One region of the Aquamicrobium soli genome, then DNA from elsewhere that is predicted to be linked to it. Evidence: predicted binding sites of a transcription regulator. Region 1 holds the regulator's gene; each other region holds the start of a gene.
The links. The regulator LexA, encoded in region 1, represses DNA repair genes until DNA is damaged. The targets are predictions, from matches to a motif close to TGTTCNNNNTGTGTTCNG.
Positions count from the first base shown of each region.

Region 2: ssb (single-stranded DNA-binding protein) is a predicted target of LexA. The motif match lies at 2,479-2,496, and genes of this name have one in related genera.
Region 3: ACFOHJ_RS21595 (PA0069 family radical SAM protein) is a predicted target of LexA. The motif match lies at 1,615-1,632, and genes of this name have one in related genera.

Region 1 is NZ_JBHRTK010000015.1:133,772-137,904, reverse strand. Features, by position in the region: gene ACFOHJ_RS16195 (molybdopterin molybdotransferase MoeA) at 1-1,100, shown strand, start outside; gene lexA (transcriptional repressor LexA) at 1,217-1,975, shown strand; gene ACFOHJ_RS16185 (ComEC/Rec2 family competence protein) at 2,012-4,133, opposite strand, start outside.
Region 2 is NZ_JBHRTK010000016.1:170,368-174,500, reverse strand. Features, by position in the region: gene ACFOHJ_RS17395 (GcvT family protein) at 1-1,570, shown strand, start outside; gene ssb (single-stranded DNA-binding protein) at 1,842-2,381, opposite strand; gene ACFOHJ_RS17385 (hypothetical protein) at 2,607-2,876, shown strand; gene uvrA (excinuclease ABC subunit UvrA) at 3,591-4,133, shown strand, end outside.
Region 3 is NZ_JBHRTK010000028.1:239,381-243,513, forward strand. Features, by position in the region: gene ACFOHJ_RS21585 (carnitinyl-CoA dehydratase) at 1-559, shown strand, start outside; gene ACFOHJ_RS21590 (alpha/beta hydrolase) at 593-1,534, shown strand; gene ACFOHJ_RS21595 (PA0069 family radical SAM protein) at 1,707-2,861, shown strand; gene ACFOHJ_RS21600 (ribonuclease HII) at 3,007-3,678, shown strand; gene ACFOHJ_RS21605 (F0F1 ATP synthase subunit B) at 3,849-4,133, opposite strand, start outside.

The sequences.
Region 1 (4,133 bases):
CCGAGCCGATCCGCGCGCTGCGCACGCAGCCGCCTTTCGACGCTTCCGCCATGGACGGCTATGCGGTGCACGCCGCCGACATCGGCACGCTGCCGGCACGCCTGTCGGTCATCGGCACGGCTCCCGCCGGACATGGCTTTACCGGCACCCCGGCCGGGGGCGAGGCCGTGCGCATCTTCACCGGCGCGCCGTTGCCCGCCGGCACCGACACCGTCGTCATCCAGGAAGACACCCGCGACCTCGGCAATGGTGCGATCGAAGTGGTCGAGGCGACGGCCCATGGCGCCAATGTCCGCAAGGCCGGGCTGGATTTTGCCGAGGGCGACCTGCTTCTGGAAAAGGGCCGCCTGCTCGATCCCGCCGCCCTGGCGCTGGCGGCGTCGGCCAACCACCCCTACCTCAGCGTGGTGCGGCGGCCGCTGGTCGCCGTGATCGCCACCGGCGACGAACTGCGTACGCCCGGCAGCGAACTGGCGCCCGGCCAGATCATTTCCTCCAACGCCTATGGCGTGGCCGCAGTCGCGCACTCGGTCGGCGCTCGCGCGATCGACCTCGGTATCGCGGCCGACCGCAAGGAAGACATCGCTGCGCGCGTCAGGCAGGCCGTGGCAGCAAAGGCCGACGTGCTGGTGACGCTCGGCGGCGCTTCCGTCGGCGACCTCGATCTCATCCACGACGTGCTTACCGGCGAAGGCATGACGCTCGACTTCTGGAAGGTGGCGATGCGTCCCGGCAAGCCGTTGATGTCGGGCCGCCTCGGCGCCATGCGCTGCATCGGCCTGCCCGGCAACCCGGTGGCAAGCCTGGTCTGCTCGCAGCTGTTCCTGAAACCGTTGCTGGCCCGCCTCGGCGGCCGCCGGTACCGCCCCGACATGCGCGAGGCGCGGCTCGGCGCGGCGATGGCGGCAAACGACCGGCGGCAGGATTACGTCCGCGCCTGCGTTCGCGAGGAGGCCGGCCTTCTCACCGCCACGCCGCTCGGCCTGCAGGATTCCTCGATGCTGCGGCGCCTGGCCGACGCCGAGGGCCTGATCGTGCGCGAGCCCTTCGCGCCCGCCGCAGAGGCCGGCGCCAACTGCCGCGTCCTCATGCTACGCTGAACAAATCACCAACATATTCATTAAAATTTAAACGGTTGCGGAACACAACTGGAACAGATAGTGTCTGTTCATGGTTTGTTTTTCGATTCCGGATTCGAACGGCACCGGGGGCCGCGATGCTGACGCGTAAGCAACATGAACTGCTTCTTTTCATCAATGAACGGCTCAAGGAAAGCGGCATTCCCCCTTCCTTCGACGAGATGAAGGAGGCGCTCGATCTTGCTTCCAAATCCGGTATCCACCGCTTGATCACCGCACTGGAGGAGCGCGGCTTCATCCGCCGCCTGCCCAACCGGGCGCGGGCGCTGGAGGTGCTGCGCCTGCCCGATTCGCTGACTCCCGGCTTCAATGCGGCCCGCAAATTCTCGCCGAGCGTCATCCAGGGCAGCCTGGGCCAGCCCGCCCCGGCTTCCGCCAGCCAGCGTGCAGGCGACGCCGGCAAGCTTTCCAGGCCCTCGCGGATGCAGACGGCCGGCAATGACGACGAAGCCGCCAGCGTATCGATCCCGGTCATGGGTCGCATCGCCGCCGGCGTGCCGATCGACGCCATCCAGCACAAGACCCACTCCATCTCGGTGCCGCCGGACATGATCATGGGCGGCGAGCATTACGCGCTCGAGGTCAAGGGTGACTCGATGATCGAGGCCGGCATCTTCGACGGCGACACGGTCATCATCCGCAACGCCAGCACCGCCAATCCCGGCGAAATCATCGTGGCCCTTGTGGACGAGGAGGAAGCGACGCTGAAGCGCTTCCGCCGCAAGGGCGCCTCCATCGCGCTCGAGGCCGCCAACCCGGCCTACGAGACGCGGATCTTCGGTCCGGACCGGGTCAAGATCCAGGGCAAGCTGGTCGGGCTGATCCGCCGCTACTGACCGTTGTGCGGTTAGGCGCTGGCATCTGGCGCCGCCTTACGGTTTCTGGCTGGATCCCGTGCCTTTAATGCCTTGGCGTCGCGGCGTTTTGCGCCCGGCTTTCGCATCGTAGGGCGGCCGGCCGCGCGCCTCGCGGGAAAAAGCCCGCTGGCGATGCCATGGCCGGTAGTTTTCCTCGACCGCATAGCGGATCTCGGCGGGCGCCGCGGCAGACTGCCGATCAAGGAAAATCTCGGCGCTGCCGGAGCGTGCGAGGTCGCGCGCGGTGACGACCGCGACCAGCGGATCGCGACAGGGATCGGCGGCCGTGGCGTCGGCGATAACGATGAGCGCGGCGAAAGCGCAGGCCGGCTTGGCGGCGGCCGCACTGTCGGCATGGGCGACGATCGGGCCGTTGCCGTGCCTGGCCACGCACAGGCCGTCCGCGCACAGGAACGGCGTTCCTTCCGGCAATTCGATGCTGTCTTCCAGGTCAAAAGCTGAGGCCTTGGCCGGTGCTGGCGCAATCACGGTTTCGGCGTCGAGCGCGCGGCGCCAGTTGTCGATGGTGAATTCGCTGGCGCGCGGCCGGTTGAGCGCCAGTTCGCCGCCGCCGATCGGTAGCGCGACCAACCGGCCGTCTTCCGAAACGAGGACATCGGGCGTTCGCACGGCCGGGATCGCGAGCAAGCCGGCAAGCGCAAAGGGAAGCGCCGCCCACCTCAGCCATGTCGTGGCCATCGTGGCGATGACCAGCGCGATGGTGACGAAAAGCACCGCCTCCCCCGACACCAGCCCGACCGCATCGACGGGCGAGCGCGCCGCGATCCATTCGGCGAGAACGATCATGGCGGAAAGCCCCTTGCCCATCACGTAGAGGAACGGCCAGTCGAGCCCGAACGGCATCGCCAGCGAGGAGAGGACGGCGAACGGCATGACGACCGCCGAGACGATCGGCATGATGGCAAGGTTGGCAAGCAGGCTGAGCGGCGCCACGCGCTGGAAATGCCACATGGCGTAAAGCGTCGTAGCACCCCCGGCGACGATCGAGGTCACGGCGAGACCGGCCATGCCGCCAGCGAATTTGCGCGACAGCCAGCCGGGGAGCGAGCGGCGCGGCGGCGAAGCGGTCGTCTTGCCGGCGCGGTAATCAGACCAGCCGGCATAGGCGCCCACCAGCGCGGCCGTTGCCGCAAACGACATCTGGAAGCTCGGCCCGACCACCTCATGCGGGGATACGGCGATGACGGCGATGGCCGAGATCGCCAGGTTGCGCATGGTCAGGGCCGCCCGGTCGAACAGCACCGCCGTGAGCATGACCGCCAGCATGATGAAGCTGCGCTCGGCCGCCACCACCACGCCGGAAATCACCAGATAGGCGGCGACGGACAGCAGCGCGACGGCGGCGGCGATCTTCTTCACCGCGTGGCGCGAGGAAAAATCCGGAAACAGCGCGAACGCCCCGCGCATCATCGCCATGACGATGCCGGCCACCAGCGCCATGTGCAGGCCGGAAATCGAGATGATGTGATAGATGCCGGTCTTGCGCATCGCCTCGTTGACGGCTTCGGGAATGCCGGCGCGTACCCCGACGATCAGTGCCGCCGCAATCTCGCCTTCCGCACCGCCGACGCTTTCGCGGATATGGCCGGCGATCGCCTCGCGCGCATTTTCCACCATCGCCGACAGCCGCGCAGAAAACGGCATCGGCCGCTCCTCGGCCAGGCTGGGGTTGCTCATGAAAAACCCGCTGGCGCCGATCCCGTCGAAATAGCTCTGGAACGAGTAGTCGTAGCTTCCCGGGCGGATCGGCCCGGTCGGCGGCAGCAGCCGCACGGTGCCGCTGATCGTCGAGCCGGCGCGGGCTCCCTTGGGCAGCGCCCGCGCCGAAACGCGCACGCGTTCGGGAGCGTAGCGCAAGGTCGGCCTCGCCGTCGAAAGCACGTCGAGGGTCAGCCGCACGCGGCCGCTTTCCATGTGGTCGATGGCAACGACCCGTCCCGTCAGGCGCGTCGAGATTTCCGACCCGAGCATCGGCGTCGCCGCGCGCCAGGTCTCGGCCTTGGCCGCGAGGAAACCGAGCACGCACAGGAGAGCCGCCAGCAGGCACAGATGCGTCTTCGGCCGGTTCCGGGCAACCCAGGCCACGAGGGCCAGCAGCAGCGCCAGCGCTGCCGGC
Region 2 (4,133 bases), on a different contig from region 1:
GGAGGATTTCGATCACTTCGAGCCGATCCTGGAAAAGGCGGTGAAGCGCATGCCGCTCCTGGCCGACGCTGGCATCCACACCTTCTTCAACGGGCCGGAAAGCTTTACCCCGGACGACCGCTACTATCTCGGCGAAGCGCCGCAACTGAAGAATTTCTGGGTCGCCTGCGGCTTCAACTCCATCGGTATCCAGTCCTCCGGCGGTTCCGGCATGGCGCTGGCGCAATGGATGCAGGACGGCGAGCCGCCCTTCGACCTGTGGGACGTGGACATCCGCCGCGTGCAGCCCTTCCAGGCCAACCGGAGCTATCTCTACCAGCGCTCCACCGAAACGCTCGGCCTGCTCTATGCCGACCATTTCCCCTACCGCCAGCCGGTGACCGCGCGCGGCGTGCGCCGTTCGCCCATCCACGAGCATCTGAAGGCGCGCGGCGCGGTGTTCGGCGAAACCGCCGGCTGGGAGCGCGCCAACTGGTTCGCTAGAGAGGGCCAGGAGCGCGAATACCGCTATTCCTGGAAGCGGCAGAACTGGTTCGACAACAACCGCGAGGAGCATCTGGCGGTCAGGAACAATGTCGGCCTGTTCGACATGACCTCGTTCGGCAAGATCAGGGTCGAGGGTCGCGACGCGCTAGCCTTCCTGCAACGGCTGTGCGCCAACGACATCGACGTTGCGCCGGGCAGGATCACCTACACCCAGATGCTGAACGAGCGCGGCGGCATCGAAAGCGACCTGACCATATCGCGGCTGTCGGAGACGGCCTTCTTCCTGGTGGTGCCGGGCGCGACACTGCAGCGCGACCTCGCCTGGCTGCGAAAGCACCTGCGCGACGAGTTCGTCGTCATCACCGACGTCACCGCCGCCGAATCCGTGCTGTGCCTGATGGGGCCGCGCGCCCGCGAGGTGATCCGCAAGGTGAGCCCGAACGACTTCTCCAACGAGAACAATCCGTTCGGCACCTTCCAGACGATCGAGATCGGCATGGGGCTGGCGCGCGCCCACCGCGTCACCTATGTCGGCGAGCTCGGCTGGGAGCTCTATGTCTCCACCGACCAGACGGCGCACGTGTTCGAGGCGCTGGAGGAGGCCGGCCGCGAATACGACCTCAAGCTGTGCGGCCTGCACACGCTGGACAGTTGCCGCATCGAAAAGGCCTTCCGCCATTTCGGCCACGACATCACCGACGAGGACCATGTTCTGGAGGCCGGCCTCGGCTTCGCGGTCAAGACCGGCAAGGGAGACTTCATCGGCCGCGATGCCGTGCTGAAGAAGAAGGAGGAAGGCCTGTCGCGCAGGATGGTGCAATTCCGCCTCACCGATCCGCAGCCGCTGCTCTTCCACAACGAGGCGCTGCTGCGCGACGGCAAGATCGTCGGCAACGTCACGTCGGGCAATTACGGCCACCACCTCGGCGGCGCCATCGGCATGGCTTACGTGCCGTCCAAGGGCGAGAGCGAAGCCGATATTTTGGGCTCAAGCTATGAAGTCGAAATCGCCGGCCAGCGCTTCAAGGCCGAGGCCTCGTTGAAGCCGATGTACGACCCGAAGGCGGAACGGGTGCGGATGTAACCGCACAAACGGCAGGGGCTGTTTACAGGGAGATACCCCCACCCCTAACCCCTCCCCACAAGGGGGAGGGGAATTCTGCCGCTGCTCTGCCAAGAACCCGGCGGCTACGCAGAGCTTGTCGGCCCGTGTTCCCCCTCCCCCTTGTGGGGAGGGGCTAGGGGTGGGGGTTACTTCACAGGAAGGTTGCCCCCGCACACCGACGGGGACCGTTAAATCCGACCAGCCAATCGCCCAGGTGGCATCACCCGCCTACCCAGGGCATGAAACCGGCTCAGAACGGAATTTCGTCGTCCAGGTCGCGAGAACCACCGCCGCCACCGCCGCCCGGGCGGCCGCCGCCGGAACCGCCACGGCCGAAGGAATCGTTCGGGCCGGACTGGCCGAAGTCCGAGCCGCGCCCGTAACCACCGCCGCCACCACCGCCGGAATAGCTGCCGACCTGGCCGCCTTCGCCGCCCTGCCCGCGCGCATCGAGCATCTGCAACTCACCCCGGAACTTCTGCAGCACGACTTCGGTGGAATACCGCTCGACGCCGTCCTTTTCCCATTTACGGGTCTGCAGGGAGCCTTCGATATAAACCTTCATGCCCTTCTTGAGGTACTGCTCGGCGACCTTGCCCAGGTTGTCGTTGAAAATGACCACCTGGTGCCACTCGGTCTTTTCCTTGCGCTCGCCGGAATTCTTGTCGCGCCAAGTCTCGGAGGTCGCGATGCGCAGATTGACGACCATGTCACCCGAGTTCAGGCGGCGGACTTCCGGGTCCGCGCCGAGATTGCCCACCAGAATGACCTTGTTGACGCTACCCGCCATGAATCTTCTCCACGCTCATCCGAAACAGACTTTCGCCGCACCTTACAGGGCAGCAGTCAACCGCGCCGCCCCTCGGCGCTCTTTCCCACACTATTTTTGTTCTCTTTATGTTCTGACATCCCTCGCCTTCTGTCAAGATATTATCCCGAAAGCCCCGATCGGGCACGCTCTGACCGCGGCAGGCCGGGCTGGTCGGACCGAAGCAGGTCCTTTATACTGACGGGCATGCCCCGCTTCGCTTCCCTGTTCGCCTGCATCGCTCTATCGATTGCTGCCGTCCCGGCCTTCGCGAAAGACGCCGCGCCGCCCGCCAACAGCACACTGCCGGGCGTCGACAAGCCGTATCGCATCGTCAAGCCGCTGGCGCCCGAGCCCGACGAACCAGCCACTACCAAGCCCGGCCAATTCAAGATCGGCGACATGGACGTGCATATCAGCGGCAATGTCATTGTCGATATCGGTGCCGGCCCTCTTCAGCCGCGTGGCCGTCGGTAAGGGTATTTTCAGCAGCCATAAAGCGGAACAGACCCCCGGCGCCTCGCGACAGGTCCGCGTTCCCTTTACCCGCAAGCCATACAGAACGGCCCCGCCGCTGCCTGAGCAGGCGGCCGGGGCCTGTGTGATGTCCCATCACGGTTTGCCGGGAGTGGTTTACCGGCGTTGGATTTCGGATGCCCTTAACGGCTCGCGCCGTCGATCCGACTATGGTCTCTGATTGTTGGAATCGGCAAAGCAGCTTTGAGGCTGAACCGTGTCAACCCGGTAGGCTAGGCCTGCCGTGGCTCCATCATCGCGTGGAGCCTGCTGGGACTGTCCGGTGGAGTCATACCTCGCTCCTTCTGTCCGTTGGACACCGTCGCCTGAAGTTCGCCTCCGCCGGCCTGCGGCGCCTCGCAAGCGGCTCTCACCAGAGCCTGTTCGGCTAAAAGCGAACTTTCCTTGACGCTCCAATGGTGCCCCGCGCCTGCCGCCGCGTCAACAGCGCGAAGGCGCGGGATACAAAATGTGATCGCTCCCGATCCCCCGACTACCCCGGCTTGTCAGTAGTCGTTCGTTTTTTGTTCTTTATGCTTGCCCGCCCGCGCGAAAGGCGGTTAAACGCTGATGAAGAAATTCCGGGCCTCTCGACGTGGCGGCGAGAATGCCTACATGAGGGGTTGGCGGCGGCCCGCCGATCCATGACATTCCAATCTGAGGCGGCGAGCGGCAATGGCCGATCATAAATACCTGTCCATTCGCGGAGCGCGCGAGCACAACCTGAAGAATGTCGATCTCGACCTGCCGCGTGACACGCTCATCGTCATGACCGGCCTGTCCGGCTCGGGCAAATCCTCGCTGGCCTTCGACACCATCTATGCCGAAGGCCAGCGCCGCTATGTCGAGAGCCTGTCGGCCTATGCGCGGCAGTTCCTTGAGATGATGCAGAAGCCGGACGTCGACCAGATCGACGGCCTGTCGCCCGCCATCTCCATCGAGCAGAAGACCACCTCGAAGAACCCGCGCTCGACCGTCGGCACGGTCACGGAAATCTACGACTATATGCGGCTTCTGTTCGCGCGCGTCGGCATTCCCTATTCGCCGGCGACAGGCCTGCCGATCGAAAGCCAGACCGTCTCGCAGATGGTCGACCGGGTGCTGGCGCTGGAGGAAGGCACGCGGCTTTACCTGCTCGCCCCCATCGTGCGCGGGCGCAAGGGCGAGTACCGCAAGGAGTTGCTGGAACTTCAGAAAAAGGGCTTCCAGCGCGTCAAG
Region 3 (4,133 bases), on a different contig from region 1:
CGACGGCGACTACGGCGTCGGCGGCTTTGCCGGCCTGCAGGAACTGCGCGACCTCAACAAGCCGGTGATCGCCTGCGTGAACGGCATGGCGGTGGGCGGCGGCTTCGAACTGGCGCTGTCCTGCGACCTCATCTACGCCTCCGACCATTCCTCCTTCGCGCTGCCGGAAATCCGCGCCGGCACGCTGGCCGACGCGGCGACGATCAAGCTGCCGAAGCGCATTCCCTACCATGTCGCCATGGACCTTCTGTTCACCGGCCGCTGGATGGACGTCGAGGAAGCCCATCGCTGGGGGCTGGTCAACGAGGTGCTGCCCAAGGAAAAGCTGGAGGATCGCGTCTGGGAGATCGCCCGCCTTCTCGCCGGCGGGCCGCCGCTGGTGTTCGCCTCCATCAAGGAAGTGGCGCGCAAGGCCGAGGCGATGGAGTTCCAGGACGCCATGAACTGGATCACCAAGCGCAAGTTCCGCACCGTCGACGAGCTTTACGCCTCGGAAGACAACATGGAAGGCTTCAAGGCCTTTGCCGAAAAACGCGACCCGGTGTGGAAGGGCAAGTAGGCTCTTCTGCCGGACGCCGGGATCGGACTGGCCATGACCGACTATCGAAAGCTGATCGATGCCGAGACCTGGGCGTTCATCGAGCGCACCAGTGCCTGGTATCCGCCGGAGACGGTCGATTACACGATCGAGCGGCAGCGGGAAATCTACGACCGGATGTGTCGCGAGTTCTTCGCCGGCTACCCTGAGGGCGTGGCGGCCGAGACCATGGCGATCGAGGCCCCCGGCCGCTCCATCCCTGTCCGCCTCTACCGTCCCGGGCCGTCCGATGGTCCGGCGGTCGTTCTCTACTTCCATGGCGGCGGCTTCATCCTCGGCGGGCTGGACAGCCATGACGATGTCTGCGCCGAGCTTTGCGGGCGCACGGGCTACACGGTGGTATCCGTGGATTACCGCCTTGCGCCCGAGCACAGGCATCCGGCCGCCTTCGACGATGCGCTGGCAGCCTTCGAATGGGCGATTTCGGCCTATGCGCAGCCGATGGTGCTGGCCGGCGATTCGGCCGGCGGCAACCTGGCGGCCGCCGTCAGCCACGCCACACGCGGCCATCCCCGCCGCCCGGCCGGGCAGGTGCTGATCTATCCGGGGCTGGGCGGCGATACCTCGCGCGGCTCCTATGTCCGCCACGCCGAGGCGCCGATGCTTAACATGCGCGACCTCGAGTTCTACCGGCAGGCAAGAGGGGGCGACCCGCAAGAGGACGCCGATCCGACCCTCGCCCCGCTTGCCGATACGGATTTTTCCGGCCTGCCTCCTACCGTGGCGATCACCGCTGAATGCGACCCGCTTTCCTCCGATGGCGAAACCTATCGCGACCGCATCGTCGCCGCCGGCGGCAAGGCCTTCTGGCACGAGGAACAGGGCCTCGTGCACAGCTATCTGCGCGCCCGCCACAGCGTGCGCCGGGCCGAAGCGAGCTTTACCCGCATCGTCGGCGCCATAGCCGCGCTCGGCAGGGGCGAATGGCCCTGGTGAGCCGGCCAGCCGGCTGACCCCTCCCCTCCCGCGAGACTTCCTGGCGCCAGCCTCGGCGCGCATGCGTTCGCGCGCATCAAAGTTCTTGATTTGTTCTCATTTCCGAAATAGGAATAATTTCATGAGAACAGCGATTCGCCAGCCTGCCGAGAACCCCTTCGAGAGGGCGAAAATGGAACAGATCGTGCGCGCAGACATTGCAGCTTTCACGACAGGAAGGGCCGAAATGGCCAATGCGATGATCGAACAGAGCGGCGTGCGGGTGCGGCCGGACCGCAATCGCGGACGCGCGGCCGGGATCAACCCGTCCGGCCGTTTCGAGCCGGTCAGCCGCCATGTCTTCGATGACGGCTGGGACAGCATCGAGGAGCTGCCGCCGTTCAAGACCGAGGTGCAGGTGGAAAAGCCGCGCACCATCATCACCCGCAACACGTCGCCCGATATTTCCTTCGACCGCTCGATCAATCCCTATCGCGGCTGCGAGCATGGCTGCGTCTACTGCTTCGCCCGCCCCACGCACAGCTATATGGGCCTGTCGCCGGGGCTCGATTTCGAATCCAAGCTGTTCGCCAAGCCGGATGCGGCGCGGCTGCTCGACAAAGAATTGTCGAAGGAAGGCTATCAGCCGCGCACCATCGCCATCGGCACCAATACCGACCCCTACCAGCCGATCGAGAAGCGCTACCGCATCATGCGCGAAATCCTCGAAGTGCTGGAGGCGCGCGGCCACCCGGTCGGCATCGTCACCAAATCGGCGCTGGTAACGCGCGACATCGACATCCTGTCGCGCATGGCCGAGCGCGGGCTGGCCAAGGTGGCGCTGTCGGTGACAACGATGGACCGGATGCTGGCGCGCACCATGGAGCCGCGCGCCTCGACGCCGACCAAGCGGCTGGAAGCGATCCGCCAGCTTTCGGACGCCGGCATCCCCGCCTCGGTGATGGTGGCGCCGATCATCCCTAGCCTCACCGATGCCGAGATGGAGCGCATCCTCGATTCCGCCCGCGCCGCCGGCGCGCGGGAGGCGGGCTATGTGGTGCTGCGCCTGCCGCTCGAAGTGTCGCCGATCTTCAAGGACTGGCTGCTGCGCCATTACCCGGATCGCTACCGCCACGTCATGTCGCTGATCCGTTCGATGCGCGACGGCAAGGACTACGATTCGGAATGGGGCAAGCGCATGAAGGGCGCCGGTCCCTATGCCTGGCAGATCGGCAGGCGCTTCGAACTGACGGCCAGGCGGCTGGGGCTCAACCTCGAACGGCGGACGCTCAGGACCGACCAGTTCGTCGCGGCCGCCCGCGAGAACGAACAGTTGATGCTGCTTTGAACGGCCCCTGCCGCCCGCGGCAGGGATGATGAAAGGAATCCGTCCGGCCCCTCCCCGGCCAGTAGACGGTGCCTTTCCGGCTCGCTGCCCCGAGCGGCCGGAAAGGCTTGCGGAGAATCGGTTCCGATGCGAGTCTCGCCGCATCATGGCTCGCGCGCGTTCCGATTCTCCGCCTCTCTTCGAGATCGTGGAAAAACCCGACTTTTCCTTCGAGACGAAGGCGATGGCCAGCGGGTTATGGCCGGTCGCCGGCATGGACGAGGCCGGGCGCGGGCCGCTCGCCGGCCCGGTGGTGGCGGCCGCCGTCATCCTCGACCCGGCCAACATTCCCGAGGGACTGGACGATTCCAAGCGCCTCTCCCACCTGCAGCGCGAGGCGCTATTCCTGAAGATCGTCGGCTCCGCGCTCGGCGTGTCGATGGCCTCGGTCTGCGCGGAAGGCATTGATGCCAGCAACATCCTCAAGGCCAGCCTGGAAGCGATGCGGCGGGCGCTGGTCGGCCTGCCGATTCCCGCAAGGCTGGCGCTGGCGGATGGCCGCGACGTGCCACCTGGCCTGCCCTGCGAAGGCCGGGCACTCATCAAGGGCGATCAGCGCTCGCAGTCGATCGCAGCCGCCTCCATCATTGCCAAGGTGATGCGCGACCGCATGATGACCTGCTGCGGCAGCCGGCATATGCACTACGGCTTCGAGGTCCATATGGGCTATGCGACGGCGCGCCACCGCGCGGCGATCGACACGCACGGACCGATTCCCCGGCTGCACCGCGTCTCGTTTTCCCCCTTCCGGCGTGACGGCGAACCTGCCGAAGAATAGAGCGGCGGACGCCCGGATAGCCCCGTCTCCCTGTTCCAGCCGCATTTGTGCGACGCCAGACGATTCCGCCCGGCTGCAAGATGCTCCGGCCACAAAAACCGCCATGCCGCCGCCAACAAAAAAGCCGCCGGAAAATCCAGCGGCTTTTTTTCAAATCCTGTTGACCGAACTCAGTTGAGCTTGGCCTTCACTTCCTGCAACGAGGCCTTGAACAGGTCGGCGCCGGCCTTGGCGTCGCTCTTGGCCGCAAGCAGCGTGCGGGCGGCCTCGACGGCCAGCTCGACGGCGCTGGAGCGGACTTCGGCGACAGCCTCGCGCTCGGCCTGCGCGATCTTCTGCTCGGCGACCGCGGTGCGGCGGGCCACGTAATCCTCGGTACGGCTCTTGGCTTCCTGTGCCAGGGCCTCGGCCTCGCGCTTGGCCGCCTCGACGATGGCGGCGGCTTCCTGCTCGGC